One region of the Pseudoalteromonas sp. T1lg122 genome, then DNA from elsewhere that is predicted to be linked to it. Evidence: predicted binding sites of a transcription regulator. Region 1 holds the regulator's gene; the other holds the start of a gene.
The links. Region 1 encodes LexA, which represses DNA repair genes until DNA is damaged. Its sites were predicted from a motif close to TACTGTATNNNNATACAGTA; they were not measured.
Positions count from the first base shown of each region.

Region 1 (8,616 bases):
AAGCAGGCCCTCAAGTGACTGAGTATTTTTATGATCGTATGTTTAGCTACAACCCTGAGCTTAAAAATATTTTTAATATGACACATCAGCAATCGGGCTCTCAGCAATTTGCGCTGTTTAATGCCTTAGCTGCTTACGCGGCAAATATTGATAACTTGGCAGTGTTAAAAGGTGCGCTTGCGCGCATTAATCATAAACACACCAGTTACCATATTTTGCCAGAGCATTATCCCATTGTTGGTGGACATTTGATTGCGACTTTAAAAGAGTTATTGCCAGAACAATTTACCCCTGAGGTCGAGTATGCATGGCGTGAAGCCTATTCATTATTAGCGGATGTGTGTATCAACGAGGAGATGTCGTTATATCAAAAAACCAAAAAGGCGCCGGGAGGATGGTTTGGTACCCGTACTTTCACTATTACAGAAAAACGTATGGAATCATCGCAAATTTGTAGTTTCACATTAACGCCTGCTGATGCAAAACCTGTAGTGGCGTATTTACCTGGCCAATATTTAGGGATTAAAGTAACGCCTGCAAACAGTGATTTAACGCAAGTGAGGCAATACTCTTTATCGCAGCAAAGTAATGGTTGTAATTACCGTATTAGCGTGAAAAAAGAAGGCTTGGTATCTAACTACCTACACAGCTTAACTGAGGGGGAAGAGGTAGAAATTTACCCACCCGCAGGCGACTTTGTGCTTCGCGAAATTGACTCGCCTGTTGTATTGATTTCAGCGGGAGTTGGTCAAACCCCAATGATGGCGATGCTAGAAACACTATTAAGTAATCACCCTAACCAGTCAATCCATTACCTACATGCTTGCGACAGTGAGACGCAGTTTGCCTTTAAAGAGTACTTAATAAAGCAACAAAACGCGCACGCTTCATTACATTGTGTTACCTGGTTTAAAGATGGCAAAGGGGGTGATTTTGCGGGCTTGATGGATGTAAACGACATTGCTGACAGCTTACCAATTAGTAAAGGTGACTTTTACCTGTGTGGCCCAATCGCCTTTATGGCAATGATAAAAGAGCAACTGCTAAGTATTGGGGTTGCAAGTGAGCGTATTCATTATGAGGTATTTGGCCCTCACCAAAGCCTATGATGTAAAAGGCGCAGCTTGAGCTGCGCCTTTTTGTTAGTTAACTTCGCACTCTACATTAGGAAGTGGAATACGGAGCTCTTTTTTGGGGTAGTAAAGCAGGCATTGCTCACCTGCTTTTTGCAACACAAACTTCTCAGAAGGAATTGAATGGGCGCCCATAATTGGCAGACCATCAGGTCCTTTGTTGGTGCCGTGATCAATCAGTAACTCTGCGCTCTTAGTAAACACATCATCGGCTAAGGTGACCAGTGCACCGCCTTTAGCTGATTGAATAGCCTGCTGTAGCTCAGTAATCACTCCCGGGTTTACCCGAACAAGCGTGGCATTTTGCGGTTGCTCCGCTTGAGTACTTTTACAGCCAGCTATGCTTGCCAGTAAGGTGCAGGTTAATAACAGTGCTTTATTCATTATCACCTTCCTTAGCTAGCAGTGGACGGGTTAAATCCATATTATTTTTGTAAAGTGTGGTATTGGCTTTAAGTGCAATACCTGTTTCATCAGCTTTATAAGTTGAGGTTGTCGCTTGCTTAGCTGTGACACTTTGGGCTACCACTGGACAACTACCATTTTCGATATGATAAAGTGCTGCACTCAATAGTGTTTCGTCACTATCACCTAACTGGTGATTAAAGTCGTCATCAAGCTCACAGCCTTTTACATCGGCAGCAAATTGTGGTGTAGGAGTCGGTACTAAGCCGTCTGAGTATTCACCAAAGCCCTTGTAATTGGTACCAGTAAACTGAATTGTATAGTAAGTCGTCGCACAGTTATGTGTTGGGGTAAAACCATATGGTTTACCACACGTTGTCCCGCCAATTAATATAACTTCAGCATCAATACCATTTAAGCCATTGATTAGGGCTTCTGATGCCGAACAAGTGTTTGCTGTACTGAGTACATAGACTTTCGATAAGTTTAAGTCAGGGAGCGTGTTATTCGTTCCCTCGAAAGTAGAATAATCGATTTCAACATCAATAAACGGGTATGGATCGCTCTCGGTCTGTTTGTCATTTTCAATGATCTGATAGTAAAAATAGTCACTCGTATTGGCAGGCCCAGCGATCATATAGGCAAGTTGTGATGAAAGCGCTAATAAGCCACCACCATTGTATCTAAGGTCGATGACAAGCTCGTCAATATTGTCGGCTTTGAACTTATTCACAGCACTTATCAGCTCAGGCTGAGCAATACTTATATGGCTGTTAAACTGCATGTAGCCCACTTTAGTGCCACCTTCTGTGGTAATAGTATCGACATTCTGTACCGGTGTTTGGGTGATATTACCAGCCACTAAAGAGAATGTTTTTTCTGTCTCATCATTACTAATTACCTTGAAGGTATGTGTATCGCCAGCGGTTGGCCCAAATAAAGCTTCATTTAATGTATCAATACCTGATTCCGTATTTGTATCAATACTGACACCATCCACTAAAATAACGCGATCGCCTCGTTGTAAGCCTGCATTAGCGGCAGGGGAGTCATCTTCTAAATAAGCAACTCGTAAGTCACGAGGAGGTGTGCCACTAATTAAAGCCCAGTTGATTCCATAGCCTGAAACTACGCCTGATTGAGACTCTTGAAAATAGTCTTCAGTTGGCACACTAAAGTGAAAATTGTCTTTATAAGCTCCTGAGTCTGTTGTTTCGAAGGTTTTTAATTGATCAAAATAAGCGGCGACAGAGCTGAAGTTATCTGGGTCGTTATCTTCTATTTCATCGTACCAAAGATAGGTTTCATCACTCCATGAACGTAGCCACATCTTCTCAGTAAACTCAGAGCCAGCGGTATCTGGGTAAGGTTGATTATCGTTATACGGATCATTACCAGTACGCGGTACGGCGCACTGATCTTTAAATTCACTTGATGCGGCAAAGGTGCCAGCTGTCCAAGTGGGTTCTGTCGTTGTTGGTGGCGGATTAGTCGTATCGGTATTGCTTGATGAGCCACCGCCGCCACAGCCAGATAAAGACATGCCTGAAGCCGCTAAGAAGACAGCTAAAGCGAGTTTGGTATTTTTAAACATGGGTGCTTCCTTTCTTGTATGAATTGTTTAAAAACTAACAATTACTTACTTTTAAAGCAACCAGTTGTTTAACCCTGCATGTAAAAAAATGTGCAAATAATTACAGGGACTTACGGTTGCTTATTTCAGCTATTTCAAGCTTTTGCCATGATTCAAACAGTTTGCGTTGTTTGTCAGATATCTTTAAGCCATAGGTTTTTTGCATATAGAAATAGGTATCGGCTATTTGCTTTCTTGCATAAATTGGCGGCTCAAATACACGTTGTTTAAAATCGATTTTTATTGGGCAAGCACCGTAACTTGCACTTGATGTTGTCACCATCCCATAGCGAAAGTTTGAACGGTCTGCATTTATCTCGCCAATTGCGGGGGCAAGGTTATTTATGTCGGCCTCCATTTGACGAAATTTTTCACTGACCTTTACGCAGTTTTTACGACCGCCATCTTGCCAGCATTGTAATTGATGGCCAAATTCCCAGGCTGGCACAATATGCTCCCATTCTATTCTTTTTGCTCGGGCATTTTCGTTACCGGCTCGGGTGATGGCATTGCGTGGAATATAGCCACATGAATCTGGATCGGGTACCAGCTTTTTACCTTGTCGCTTTATGTCGCAGCCACAATATAAGCTTTTGCTATTTTCAGGCAGCGATTTTATAAGGTGTTTTTTGGCGCTCGAAAAGCTAGAAAATTGCTCAGCAGAAGCAGAAAAGTTGATTAAAAAGCACAGTACAGCAAAAGAAATTAAACGCATATCCATCACATGAGTGAACTACAGGAACGGTTATTTTAGAGTGACTATTCTAAAAAGGAAAAGTATTTCAACTCAGCTATAGTTGTTAGGCCGTTTTTATTAAAGGAATTACAACTATGTTATTAGGTGCCTTTTCTGTGAGTTTAAATGTAAAAGATATCCATGCTTCAAAGCAGTTTTATGAAAAGCTAGGTTTTAAAGAGTTTGCTGGGGAGATTGAGCAACATTGGTTGATCATGAAAAACGGTGAACATTTAATTGGTTTGTTCCAAGGTATGTTTGATAAAACCATGCTGACATTTAACCCCGGATGGGATCAAAACGCTGAGGCGCTGACTGAGTTTGCAACCTTTGAGCAATTAGCGACACGTTTTCAGCAACAGGGGTTAGAGATACAAAAGGCCGGTGACGCGAGTTTTATTATCACCGACCCAGACGGCAATCCTATTTTGATTGACCAGCACGTATAGCTGGTTTTTTACGCTTTAAACGAATGTTTTGCAGTAACAAAATAATCCCAGTTATACAAAACAGCACGCTGGTGGCTGAGAAGCTGATAAGCAATGGATTGTTAAAGTTTTCTCGCTCATCATAATCCATAATGTGCAGCATCCAGAAAAAGTCGAAAATGCGCCACAGGGTGCTGCGCACAGTAATAACCTTACCGGTTAGGCTATCTAGATATAAGGTGGTTGTTAGCCAATCATCAAAGCTTACTTGCCAAACATTGGCTTTGTGACCGACTTCTCTTGGCCCATTTGGTAATAGCTGAGCTTGAGTCATGTTAGCATCAATAAGCAGATGAGCTTGTGCATTTTCAATGATTTGAGCTTCATTTGGAGTAGGCATTTTATCACCCGTTCTACCATCAAAATTGAAGACACCGAGAGGGGTGGTGACTTCTATAATCGGGGTGTTTAAAAAATGGCTATATTTAATACCTTCGATTTGCTCAAATTGCGCGGTTATTTTATCAATCGAAGTAGGGTAGTCTGACACTATAAATGGGCTACTTAAACTGCGATTAGCCAAATGTTTGCCATGCACTTTTTCAAGCGGTAATGAGCTCATTACCAGCCCACCTAAGAGCCAAAAGAAGATCTGTAAAGCGAGCAAGTAGCCAAGCCATTTATGCCCTTTACGAGCATACTTGAACATGCGTTTATTCATTATTACCCCGTTATTATTGTTGTATGGGTGCTATTTTAAGTTGTTTAACTGTATTGCCAATGCGGCATAATGTCGCATTAACTGTATTCTAGATTTGGTATATATACAAAACTGAGTTAAAGTTTCAGTCGATATCAATAGAGGGTAAAAACGAGAGTATGTCGGAAATTCAATTTTTAAATGTAGATCTGGAGCTTGAATCAAAGCACGATATTAGTGCGCTTGTTGCTGATTTGAAGAAAAACGCCATGGTTTTACATTATGACCAAGATGAATACCGCCAACTAGCACGGATTGAAGCAACCGCAGATATCAGCTCTCCAGATAAAGCGATTAACCAGCTTTGCGAGCTTATTGAGTCTTGCTCGCGCAATGCATTAAAACAGTGGTTATCGTGCTCAAAACGAACATTTGATATAGGTTTTGAATCAGGTAATTCGCCAAAATGCTTTAATCAACCCCTGCATGCCGATACCTTGTTACGTATCTCAGCAATTGGCGCAGGGATTGAAATTACTATTTATCCTGTTGAAAAATAGGTCGAATTTAGCGCTCTACTACCGCTGCGGTCATTCTTGATACGCAGCATAGCTCTCCTGCGGCATTGGTAATTTTAATATCCCAAACAGAGGTGCGCTTTCCTAAATGCAGCGGTCTAGCCGTTGCAGTTAAAACTCCCTTACGTGATGCTTTCATATGGTTGGCATTAATCTCTTGGCCAACAGCGTAGAATTTATTGAAATCAACCACAAAGTTGGCTGCATAGCTTGCCACTGTCTCGGCTAACACAACGTTTGCTCCGCCATGTACCATGCCCATAGGGTTATGATGTTCTGGGATGGCAGGCATCGTCGCCACTAAATAGTCATCGCCAATTTCTGTCACTTCAATGCCCATGGTTTTCATTAAAGTGCCTTGCCCGGTGATCCCTTGCTCCAATTCTTTACATAGCTCTAGCGTGATTGGGTGGTGCCAAATGCTCATTGTGTTTCCTTAGCCTGCTAATTAAAGCTAATACCTTATGGCATCTTAGAGTGAGGTTCAATGTAAGTTTTGTAGCAATATGACGGTATTAATTAAATTTGCGATTTTCAGATAACTGTATATACTCACAGTTAAATGTACTGTATGGAAAACCAGTTGTATGCGCCCATTAACTAAACGCCAATCGCAAATTTTAGAACTCATTAAAGTCTTTATTAAAGATACAGGCATGCCACCAACGCGTGCTGAAATAGCTCAAACATTGGGTTTTAAAAGTGCCAACGCCGCTGAAGAGCACCTAAAAGCACTGGCAAAAAAAGGCATGATCAAAATGAAGCCTGGGGCGAGTCGTGGTATTCAATTAATCGAAGAAGATGAACCAGAGCAATTAGGTTTACCTTTAATTGGCCGTGTTGCAGCGGGCGAACCCATTTTGGCCCAAGAGCATGTTGAAAGCCATTGCCAAGTTGATCCGTCGTTATTTAAGCCTGCCGCTGATTTCTTACTGCGTGTAAATGGCATGAGTATGAAAGACATTGGCATCATGGACGGTGATTTACTTGCAGTACATAGAACACAAGTTGCTGAAAATGGCCAAGTTGTTGTTGCACGAGTTGATGAAGACGTGACTGTTAAGCGTTTAGAAAAAGCTGGCCGAAAAGTATTTTTACACGCAGAGAACGAAGAGTTTTCACCTATTGAAGTTGACCTAGAGCACGAATCGTTCAATATCGAAGGATTAGCGGTAGGGGTTATTCGAAACGCTGACTGGATGTAAGTGTTCCCAACTTGGTGCATTAAATTGACTTAATTTGGTGCACCATCGAAATTTTGCTACTTAATTAGGATTTGTGAATCCTTACTCATCATTTAAAGCCTTATATGGCGCAGTTTCCCTCTCTTTTTGTATTTTGTTTGTACGCCTAAACATTAAATAACGCGCTGATTATAGTTGTTATTTTTGCACCAAAATAAACATTTATTATCACTAAAACTTGCTTATTGCTCATTTTTTAACTAATTGGTTAGTACATTGTATTAACACCTATTTACGAAATTGACACACCTAAACGTGTCAGGGAGTAATACAACGGGCTTGTATCATTTCATTGCGTCGTGATGATACGAATTCGCTCTAAACAATAAAAATACGAATGGGCACCTTGCTGTAACGCCTTTTCGCTTTGCGTCTTGCAATAGCATTTAAAGGAGCCGTCACATGGGTAAACTGCGTTACGCCTTGTGGCTTATATTACTCGCACCTGTGCAATTTGCATTGGCAAACAGCCAATTCAATATGCGTAAAGGGGTGACTGATATAAGTAATAATGTTTATGAGTTACACATGACGATATTTATTATCTGTTGTGTGATTGGCATCATCGTTTTTGCGGTGATGTTTTGGGCTTTAATACACCACCGTAAATCTAAAGGGGCTAAGCCAGCCCAATTTCATGAAAGTACAAAAGTTGAAATACTTTGGACTGCCATTCCGTTTGTTATATTAATCGCGATGGCTGTGCCTGCAACAAAAACCCTCATTGCTATGGAAGATGCCTCTAAAGCCGATATCACAATTAAAGTGACTGGCTCGCAATGGAAATGGCATTACGAGTACATGGGTGAAGATATTGCCTACTACTCAATTCTAGCTACACCGAAAGACCAAATAGACAACCAAGCAGAAAAAACTGAGCATTATTTGCTTGAAGTTGATAAACCCTTGGTACTGCCTATCAATAAAAAAGTTCGCTTTTTAATGACCTCAGACGATGTGATTCATTCGTGGTGGGTGCCTGACTTTGCGGTCAAAAAGGACGCAAATCCAGGATTTATTAATGAAGCGTGGACACGTATTAACGAGCCGGGTGTGTATCGTGGTCAATGCGCAGAGTTATGCGGTAAAGATCATGGCTTTATGCCTGTTGTAGTGAAAGCCCTTCCTGAAGATGAGTTTGCTAATTGGCTTGCTGATGCCAAACAAGAAAAAGCCAATGCAGCAGCCGCTGATGCAGCTTTACTCGATCAAACATTACCTAAAGAAGAGCTCATGACCTTGGGTGAGCAAGTCTACATGGCTAGTTGTGCTGCTTGTCATCAGCCAACAGGTATGGGGTTGCCAGGCGTGTTTCCTGCGTTGAAAGGCAGCCCAATCGTGTTGGGTGATGTGAAAGACCACATTGATGTTGTGTTACATGGCCGCCCTGGTACGGCGATGCAAGCGTTTGATAAGCAGCTTTCAATTAAGCAACTTGCTGCGGTTATTACCTATAAGCGAAATGCATGGGGTAATGATACAGGCGATGTGATCCAACCGAGTCAAATTCAAGCCGCGATTGATGCAGCAGCGGAGGCGAAATAATGAGTAACGTTATTAATGAGCAAGCAACTGGGCATGCGCATCACGACCATCATCATCCTGCGAAAGGGTTTAAGCGTTGGCTTTACACTACCAATCATAAAGACATTGGGAGTTTATACCTGATCTTTTCTCTTACCATGTTCTTGATTGGTGGAGCGATGGCTATGGTGATCCGCGCTGAACTATTTCAGCCAGGATTACAGTTAGTCGATCC
Region 1 covers NZ_PQCG01000010.1:89,498-98,113, reverse strand. Annotated here, with positions in the region: gene hmpA (NO-inducible flavohemoprotein) at 1-1,109, shown strand, start outside; gene C2M33_RS09895 (hypothetical protein) at 1,143-1,517, opposite strand; gene C2M33_RS09890 (S41 family peptidase) at 1,510-3,132, opposite strand; gene C2M33_RS09885 (endonuclease) at 3,233-3,892, opposite strand; gene C2M33_RS09880 (VOC family protein) at 4,003-4,356, shown strand; gene C2M33_RS09875 (hypothetical protein) at 4,331-5,056, opposite strand; gene C2M33_RS09870 (hypothetical protein) at 5,215-5,595, shown strand; gene C2M33_RS09865 (PaaI family thioesterase) at 5,603-6,040, opposite strand; gene lexA (transcriptional repressor LexA) at 6,201-6,818, shown strand; gene coxB (cytochrome c oxidase subunit II) at 7,260-8,402, shown strand; gene ctaD (cytochrome c oxidase subunit I) at 8,402-8,616, shown strand, end outside.

Region 2 (8,616 bases), on a different contig from region 1:
TACCAAACCACATGATGTCACTACTGTCTCGATAGATACTATATACCCGGTCATGGGCAAGACTATATTTATCAAACGGGTCATGCGCTAAAACGGTGAAACTTGCATCAATGGGGTTGTAAACATTAATTCCGCCGCCTCGCGTTGCTAGCCAAACTCGGCCCTGGCTATCAAACTCAATATCACGAATTTCATTGCTACTAAGCCCAGAATTATCATCATTAGAAGTTAACCACTGCGTTATTGTTTTGGTACTAAGCTCAATCTTATATAAACCGCCGCCCTGACTTGCCAACCAAATACTGCCATCGGCGGCCTGTTTGATTGCAAAGATACTGGCATGAATATTTACTGGCTCAGCAAAGCCAGAAAAAACAGTATTAATTTGTTGTTTATTAATAAGATCATAATGAAGTAGCCCAGCTCCATGCGTTCCTATCCAAAGTATGTCAGCGATTTTTGATAGCGCATAAATAGGCTTTTTTAACCCTGTTATTAAGGTTTCAAGTTGCTCTGTTCGCTTATCGTAACGAAACAGGCTGCCGTCGTAAGTGCCAATATAAACTTGCTGTTGCGCCACCAATAAACTGGTAATGCGGTGCTCTTTTAAAAGCGGCTCAGAAAATTGATAATTATGTAATGCGAGTTGGTTTACGCCACTATTTCGAGTACCTATAAACAGCTGTGATTCGCTATCAAGTGCCAACGGATAGATATAGTTATTCGCTAGGCTATTTGTCTCATCAGATGCTGTGAATACAGTAAATTCATTACCATCAAAACGATTTAAGCCTGCCTGTGTTGAAAACCACATAAAACCTTGCTGGTCTTGCACAATATCAAATACAACACTTTGCGATAGACCATCATCAATATCGTAGTTTTGAAATGCAGACCAAGCTGAAGGCAAAAACAGAACTGCTAAGAGCACTATAAAAAAACGGATCATCCCTAAATCTACACATTTATTATTAGTTATTAATCAAGCGTAGTTCAGTTCAGCTAACATTCATAATCATTTCCCAATTTAGGGATGAATAACTAGGAAAGATATCAAGGAGTTGGATTTAGATGTGAGTTAGCGAGTTAGCGAGTTAGCGAGTTAGCGAGTTAGCGGGGTAAAGGTGCTAGGTGCTAGGTTCTAGGTGCTAGGTGCTAGGTGCTAGGTTCTAGGTGCTAGGTTCTAGGTCAAGCCTATCGCTCTGATCAACTGACGTCTGACGGCTGAAAGCTGATAGCTCTGTTTATGTTGGGTTTCGCTGCGCTCAAACCAACCTACCCGTAGAATTAACGGGTGAATTTTGAGAGCGAACCGACGACCTTCGGGCTCTGAGCCTGAATTCCAGACATAAAAAAACACGCTTTCGCGTGTCTATTATATAATTTCAGTTGGTTGCGGGAGCCGGATTTGAACCGACGACCTTCGGGTTATGAGCCCGACGAGCTACCAGGCTGCTCCATCCCGCGCCTGAAATTATTAAGTTTATTTTACTTCTCACTTAATTTAAGAAGTTGGTTGCGGGAGCCGGATTTGAACCGACGACCTTCGGGTTATGAGCCCGACGAGCTACCAGGCTGCTCCATCCCGCGCCTGTATGTTTAGAGTCCCAGAAGCCGGATTTAAACCGACGACCTTCGACTTCAGGTATTAGCGAGTCCGACGAATGATTTATCATTCTGCTCCATCCCGCGCCTGTAATCTCTTAGTAACATGAGCATGTTAACGACGCCCTGTTTCAAAGAGAGCGCTATCATATAGCAATAAGATTAGAAATCAAGGGTTATAGTGATAAATTTAACTCAAACGAACAAAAAGCACACAAAACAAAGCTAAAATGCACGCTGATGAGGACTAATCATTTTTTGCCATTCCCAATCCGGGTGACCCATCACAATAAAATCAGGATTTTCAGTGCTTTCTCGTTGATTGTAAGTTAACGGGTTAAATTCAGCATCTGTAATGCAACCACCGGCTTCTTCTACAATCACTTGTGACGCGCCGGTATCCCACTCACCTGTTGGCCCGATACGTAAAAAGCAATCCGCTTTACCTTCAGCGATAATACACGCTTTTAATGAACATGAGCCTAATGCCACTGTCGCAAACTGAGTATTTAGATACTGGCTGACCGCTTCAATTTTTTGTCTGCGGCTTACAGCTAAGGTTAAATTATCGGGTGTTGCTACCGAAATTTGCTGATCTTGGCCATTTTCACGTTTAAACGCGCCATTTTGATAACTTGCAAAATAAGTCACTTGTTTCGCTGGCCAATGAATAACACCCAGCACTGGGCGATTATTTTCAACTAATGCGATATTAACTGCAAAATCACCGCTTTCCAGAATAAACTCCCCAGTACCATCCATAGGATCAAGCAGCCAATAACGGTGCCAATCTTTTCTGTCTGCCAGCGCTGGAATGGGTGTTTCTTCTGACATAATTGGAATATCAGGGGCTAGGGTCTTCAAACCTGCCATTAATACGTCATTTGATGCTAAGTCAGCCTTGGTGACCGGAGTATGATCTGACTTTTGCTCAGCACCAATATCATCCTGCTGATAAATGGCCATAATGGCATCGCCTGCTTGCTCAGCTAACCGAATACACGGTTCTAAAAAATCATTCATTGCCCGCTCCCGACTCTAAGTACTTTGTTAATAATAGCAAAGCTGCGACACTTCGTGCTTCAGTAAAGTCTTCTTGTTGCAATAATGATTGCCAATCAGTTATTGGCCATTTAACAACGACAAGCGGTTCAGGCTCATCACCAGGTAAGGTTTCAGTGTAGAGATCTTCAGCATACAAAATATGCATAGTGGCATTAAAGTAACTTGGCGCCATGCTAACTTTTTTAAGTTCAGCGAAATGTTTAGCACCAAAGCCAACTTCTTCTTTCAGCTCACGGTCTGCAGCTTGCTGAGGTGTTTCGCCTGGGTCAATTAAGCCCTTAGGAAAGCCCAACTGATAATCATTGGTACCTGCACAATATTCTCGCACTAATAACAGTTCGTTATCGGCCGTTACTGGCACGATCATAACAGCCCCCCTACCACCGCCACGAATTCTTTCGTATTGCCTTTGCTCATCATTTGAGAACTTCAATTCGAGCGATTCAACAGTAAATAGTCGACTTTTAGCGACAACTTCATTAGACAAAATTTGCGGTGGTGTAGGATGCTTTTTCTGTGTCATTGGCATTAATTTGCTATCATGGCAGTTATGCTCATCATAAATCTTTTAAAGTGAATTGCCTATGTTAAATTGGTCAAAAATCGATACTGTGTTGTTAGATATGGATGGCACCTTACTCGATTTGCATTTTGATAATTATTTCTGGCTTACTGTTATTCCCGAGCAATATGCACGTAAACATAAAATCAGTTTAGACGCAGCAAAAGCTGACATTTTGCACCGTTATCAACAAGTTCACGGACAAATTAATTGGTACTGTTTAGATTATTGGCAACAGCAACTTGATTTACCAATTATGGCGCTAAAACGTGAGATTCAACATTTAATCAGAATTCGTGAAGATGTTCCGCCTTTCTTAACTGAACTGAGAAAAGCAGGCAAGCAATTGATCATGCTTACTAACGCGCACCCAGATTGTGCCATGTTAAAGTTTGAACATACTGCTATCGATAATTACTTAGACGGGGTGATCTCAACTCACCAATATGGCGTGAGTAAAGAGCATCAACCATTATGGCAACAAGTCCACCAAGAATGGCAGTTTGATAAGGAACGGACTTTATTTGTGGACGACAGCCCTGCCGTACTAGATGCGGCAAAAGAGTTTGGTATCGGCCATATACTTGCGGTTGCCAACCCTGATAGTCAGCAACCGCATAAGCAATTTGATGGCTTTTTATCGACCATCGATTTTCGCGAGTTTATCCCCGTTAAATAATTACTTCGGGTAACGCTGCTCTAAGCCTTGGTATACAAGTTTTGCAAAATCTGCATGCTCTGTATCGAGGCTTTTTACCACTTCAACTAAGTGCTCGTTATCTTCTTGGCCATTCCACACTTTGATATAACTACCGTCTTTGTAGCCATGATCTTGGCGGAAGAAGTTCAAGGTATTTTTACCAACGTAGCCACGGTATAAATCATCGATATCCATACCAATTTGCGCCATACAACCTGCAAATGCAGCGGCATTAAAACTCTTTTCAGCAACAGCTGATGCGGCTAATAATTCGAGTGTTTGTTTAAAATCATCGGCTTGAACTGGTGCACTTAACTCAGCTTCAAGTTGCGCAGCCAACTGCTCATAGCTGGTTTCACCATCAATACGTAAAGATAAACCAAAATGGAAAATATCAACTAACTCTAAAATAACTTGTTCTGTATCTGGGGTTTGTTTTTTCCACCACTTCCAACCGTAGTGATCAAGCATTTCAGCACACTCAACCCAAATTGCACGATACCATTCAAAACCTTGGCTAAACCATTGCTCATGAACTTTGGTATTCATCGCATTTTGCATTTCGAGCATAACAACGAGTTTTTGTAAATTAGCAGACATTCTTTATCCCAACTTGCATTTTTTATTTGCCTATATACTACAGTTAAATTTGAGTTTGATGTAGGTAAAGATGAAATAAATCCCGCAACAATCAGGTCATCTTTGCAGTTGATAAAAATAACCGAGGAAGCCCATGTTTAAATCCCTATTCATTAGTGTACTGTTTGTACTATCAAGCCACGTTATCGCTGCAACTGCGACCAATATTGCCGAGTCAGCAGAGCAAGTTAGTCCGTTATTACCTGGCTTAACGGTGCCAAATGTTGAATTGAAAGACCAATACGGTAAAACCGTCTCGCTCGCTGAGCGCTTTAAAGAGAAAACCACTGTGCTGATTGTTTATCGTGGTGGCTGGTGTCCATATTGTTCAAAGCAATTGGCCAGCGTGCAAAAAATTGAGAAAGAATTAGCAAATTTAAACGCGCAATTAATTGCCGTTTCACCAGATAGCCCTGAAAAACTCGCTGAAACAAAAATTACAGCTCCTAGCTATCAATTGCTTTCTGACGACAGCCTCACTTTGGCGCAAACGTTAGGTCTAGCGTTTTACTTAGATGACAAAACAGCAAAGATTTACCGCAATAAGCTTGGGGTTAACTTTGTCTCGTTAGAGGGTGAAGCGAAAGTAGCACTGCCAGTACCCGCAGTATTCGTGATAGATACAAATGGGTTAGTTCATTTTCAATACGCCAACCCAAATTACAAAGTCCGCTTAACAGAAGATTTATTACTAGCCGCTGTTAAATCAGTGAGCGAGCAATAATTTAGTAATCGATAAGCAGACCATGCGTCTGCTTATCGGCCTTGTGTAAATTCTTGCCAAGATTCAATTAAATCAACAAAGTCTTCAAAACCACAGCCACTGCACAGGCCTTCTTCTTCAAGCATTAAATCATCATCTTGGTAGGCAACTAAGTCTTCGTTGTCTTGATGTAATGCATGAGCTTCGAATAGCGCTTCGTCTTTACTTAAGATCAAATCAATTTCTTGACCCTGTAAGGTTAAAGGCTCATGACTGCTCTTAACCGCAGAGATCAACGCTTGCACCATCGCGATTTTTTCTTTGCCGACTTCTTCATTTAGCCAACGGCCAATAACTGCATGCTCAGAGGAGATTTTAATGCGTAAACCGCTAATAGGATCGCGGATAAATTGATATTCCATGGAGGGTACTCATAATACGTTATCTGCTAATTATACCGTTTGCAGCTAAACGTGGCGAGTTTTGTAGCTTTAAAGCAGCACGAGCGCCAACGTGGCGCTCGTGTTTATGCTATTTAAAATAGCTAGACTCGCGATTTGAAACGCGCAGCATCAATAATCGCCCATAGGTATACGATTGGTACTAACACAAAACCTACTAAAGCGTAGACAAGGGCATAGCTGATAATAATGGCTATAGCAAAAAAGATAGCTGCCATAATTCGGCCTTGTACCAATTGCCCTAAGCCTGGAAAAAAGATATTACATATTGCTGCGATTACATTACCGCCAGAACCTTGCTCTGCCATACTAACCTCTGTAGTTTTTAATGATTATACTTTTAGTAAACACACTTTATGCCAACTTATTATGGCTTACAAATCAAAGTGTTAAAAAGTAGCGTTATTTTGATTTTAGTTTTTTTTGCTAAAAATCGGTCAAATTCACAATTTTTATATCGCAATTTTAATGACTTGCCAAATAGCTGTTTATAAAAACAGTATTTTATTTAGCCTTGAATAAACACCTGTTATACTCCACCCATTATAGATTGAAAAGGCGTAACGATGGACGTTTCTGAATTACTCGATGGCTTAAATGACAAACAACGGGATGCAGTCGCAGCCCCATTGCAAAATATGCTAGTACTTGCAGGTGCAGGTTCTGGTAAAACTCGAGTACTTGTTCATCGCATCGCATGGCTCATGCAAGTTGAGCAAGCTTCTGCATACAGCATCTTTGCGGTAACCTTTACTAACAAAGCCGCGAAAGAAATGCGCACTCGTGTAGAAGAAACTTTAAAAGCACCGGTTGGTGGTATGTGGATTGGTACCTTCCACGGCTTATCTCATCGTATTCTGCGCGCCCATCACCGTGAAGCGAACTTGCCTGAAAGCTTTCAAATTTTAGATTCTGACGATCAACAACGTATGATCAAACGCTTACTTAAAGCGATGAACATCGATGATAAAAAGTGGCCAGCAAAACAATTTGGTTGGTATATCAGCGCGAAAAAAGATGAAGGTCTGCGACCTAAAGACATTCAAGCCTACGATATTAATGAGCAAATGATGCTGAAAGTCTATGCTGCATATCAAGAGGCTTGTGACCGTGCAGGTTTAGTCGACTTTGCAGAAATACTGCTGCGCTGCTACGAAGTACTTAAAAACCACCCAACACTTTTACGTCACTATCAACAGCGTTTTGCCCACATGCTGGTAGACGAGTTCCAGGATACCAATACAATCCAGTACGCTTGGTTAAAATTACTCGCAGGTAACACCAACAGTATTATGATCGTAGGTGATGATGACCAAAGTATCTATGGCTGGCGTGGCGCAAAAATTGAGAATATCAAACGCTTCTTAACTGACTTCGAAGCCGAAACTATTCGCCTTGAACAAAATTACCGTTCAACGGCAACAATCTTAAAAGCATCAAATGCGCTGATCAAAAACAATGCTGAACGCATGGGCAAAAGCCTTTGGACAGACGGCAATGATGGTGAGCCTATTTCTGTTTACGCTGCGTTTAATGAATTAGACGAAGCGCGCTTTGTCAGCAGCAAACTACGTAGCTGGCTAAATGCAGGTAATGCATTACAAGATGCCGCGATTTTATACCGTAACAATGCGCAATCTCGTGTACTCGAGGAAGCGATGCTACAAGAAGGTTTAAAATATCGTATTTACGGCGGTATGCGCTTCTTCGAGCGCCAAGAGATCAAAGATGCTCTTTCGTATTTACGTTTAGTGGGTAACCGTCAAGATGATGCTGCTTTCGAGCGCGTTATTAACACCCCTGCTCGCGGCATTGGTGATAAAACACTAAGCCACATTCGTGATTGTGCGCGCAATGAGTCATTGCCACTTTGGTATGCCGCAAAAGCTATTATCGAGCAGCAGCACTTATCTGGTCGTGCAGCGAGTGCCGTCACTAAATTCTTAGAGCTTGTTGAGCATATCGAAGATAAGATCAGCAATCTCACCTTAGAAGAGCAAGCGAAATACGCCATTCAAAGCTCGGGGTTAATGGCAATGTATCAAGCTGAAAAAGGTGAAAAAGGCCGTGCCCGCGTAGAAAACTTAGAAGAGCTAATTAGTGCTTGTGGTCAATATGAACTCCCAGAAGATGAAGAGTTCAGCTCACCACTACAGGGCTTTTTGGCTTATACCTCATTAGAGTCTGGCGAAGGTCAAGCTGACGAGCACGAAGACGCGGTGCAAATGATGACTCTGCACTCAGCAAAAGGCCTAGAATTCCCACTGGTATTTATGGTTGGTGTTGAAGAGGGCATGTTCCCATCACAACAAAGTAATGAAGAGTCTGGTCGTTTAGAAGAAGAACGCCGCCTCTGCTATGTTGGTATGACTCGCGCGATGGAAAAACTATATATTAGCCATGCAGAAAGCCGCCGCTTATACGGACAAGAAAAATACCATAGCCCATCACGCTTTTTACGCGAAATGCCTGAAGACTGTATCGAAGAAATTCGTATTAAAACACAGGTTTCAAGACCACCTGCGGCAGGTCGTTTTAGTCCCTCAGTAACACATGCAGCATTTGAAGATAGCGGCTTTAACTTAGGACAACGCGTATTACACGCTAAGTTCGGTGCAGGAACCGTACTCAATTACGAAGGTAGCGGCGCACAGTCACGTATTCAAGTGAACTTTGATGACCTAGGTAGCAAATGGCTTGTAACACAGTATGCAAGACTTCAAGCCTTATAATGAGTATTTAACAGCACTGTGTAATGAGCTGGTGATTGCAAAGCATCGCCAGCTTGTCATTGTGCAAGGCAGCGAAACTTGGTGCTATCAGTTTGCAAACCAATTAGCGCTTAAAAACACCTATGTTTTCAGTAGCAACTCATTATTAG
Region 2 covers NZ_PQCG01000033.1:374,134-382,749, forward strand. Annotated here, with positions in the region: gene C2M33_RS18025 (hybrid sensor histidine kinase/response regulator transcription factor) at 1-949, opposite strand, end outside; tRNA gene C2M33_RS18030 (tRNA-Met) at 1,391-1,467, opposite strand; tRNA gene C2M33_RS18035 (tRNA-Met) at 1,514-1,590, opposite strand; gene cysQ (3'(2'),5'-bisphosphate nucleotidase CysQ) at 1,831-2,628, opposite strand; gene nudE (ADP compounds hydrolase NudE) at 2,621-3,193, opposite strand; gene yrfG (GMP/IMP nucleotidase) at 3,255-3,911, shown strand; gene C2M33_RS18055 (dUTP diphosphatase) at 3,912-4,532, opposite strand; gene C2M33_RS18060 (peroxiredoxin-like family protein) at 4,666-5,295, shown strand; gene C2M33_RS18065 (YacL family protein) at 5,328-5,696, opposite strand; gene C2M33_RS18070 (hypothetical protein) at 5,819-6,043, opposite strand; gene uvrD (DNA helicase II) at 6,302-8,467, shown strand; gene C2M33_RS18080 (GNAT family N-acetyltransferase) at 8,445-8,616, shown strand, end outside.
Region 2: a site for LexA is predicted at 6,218-6,237, ahead of uvrD (DNA helicase II). Genes of this name have one in related genera too.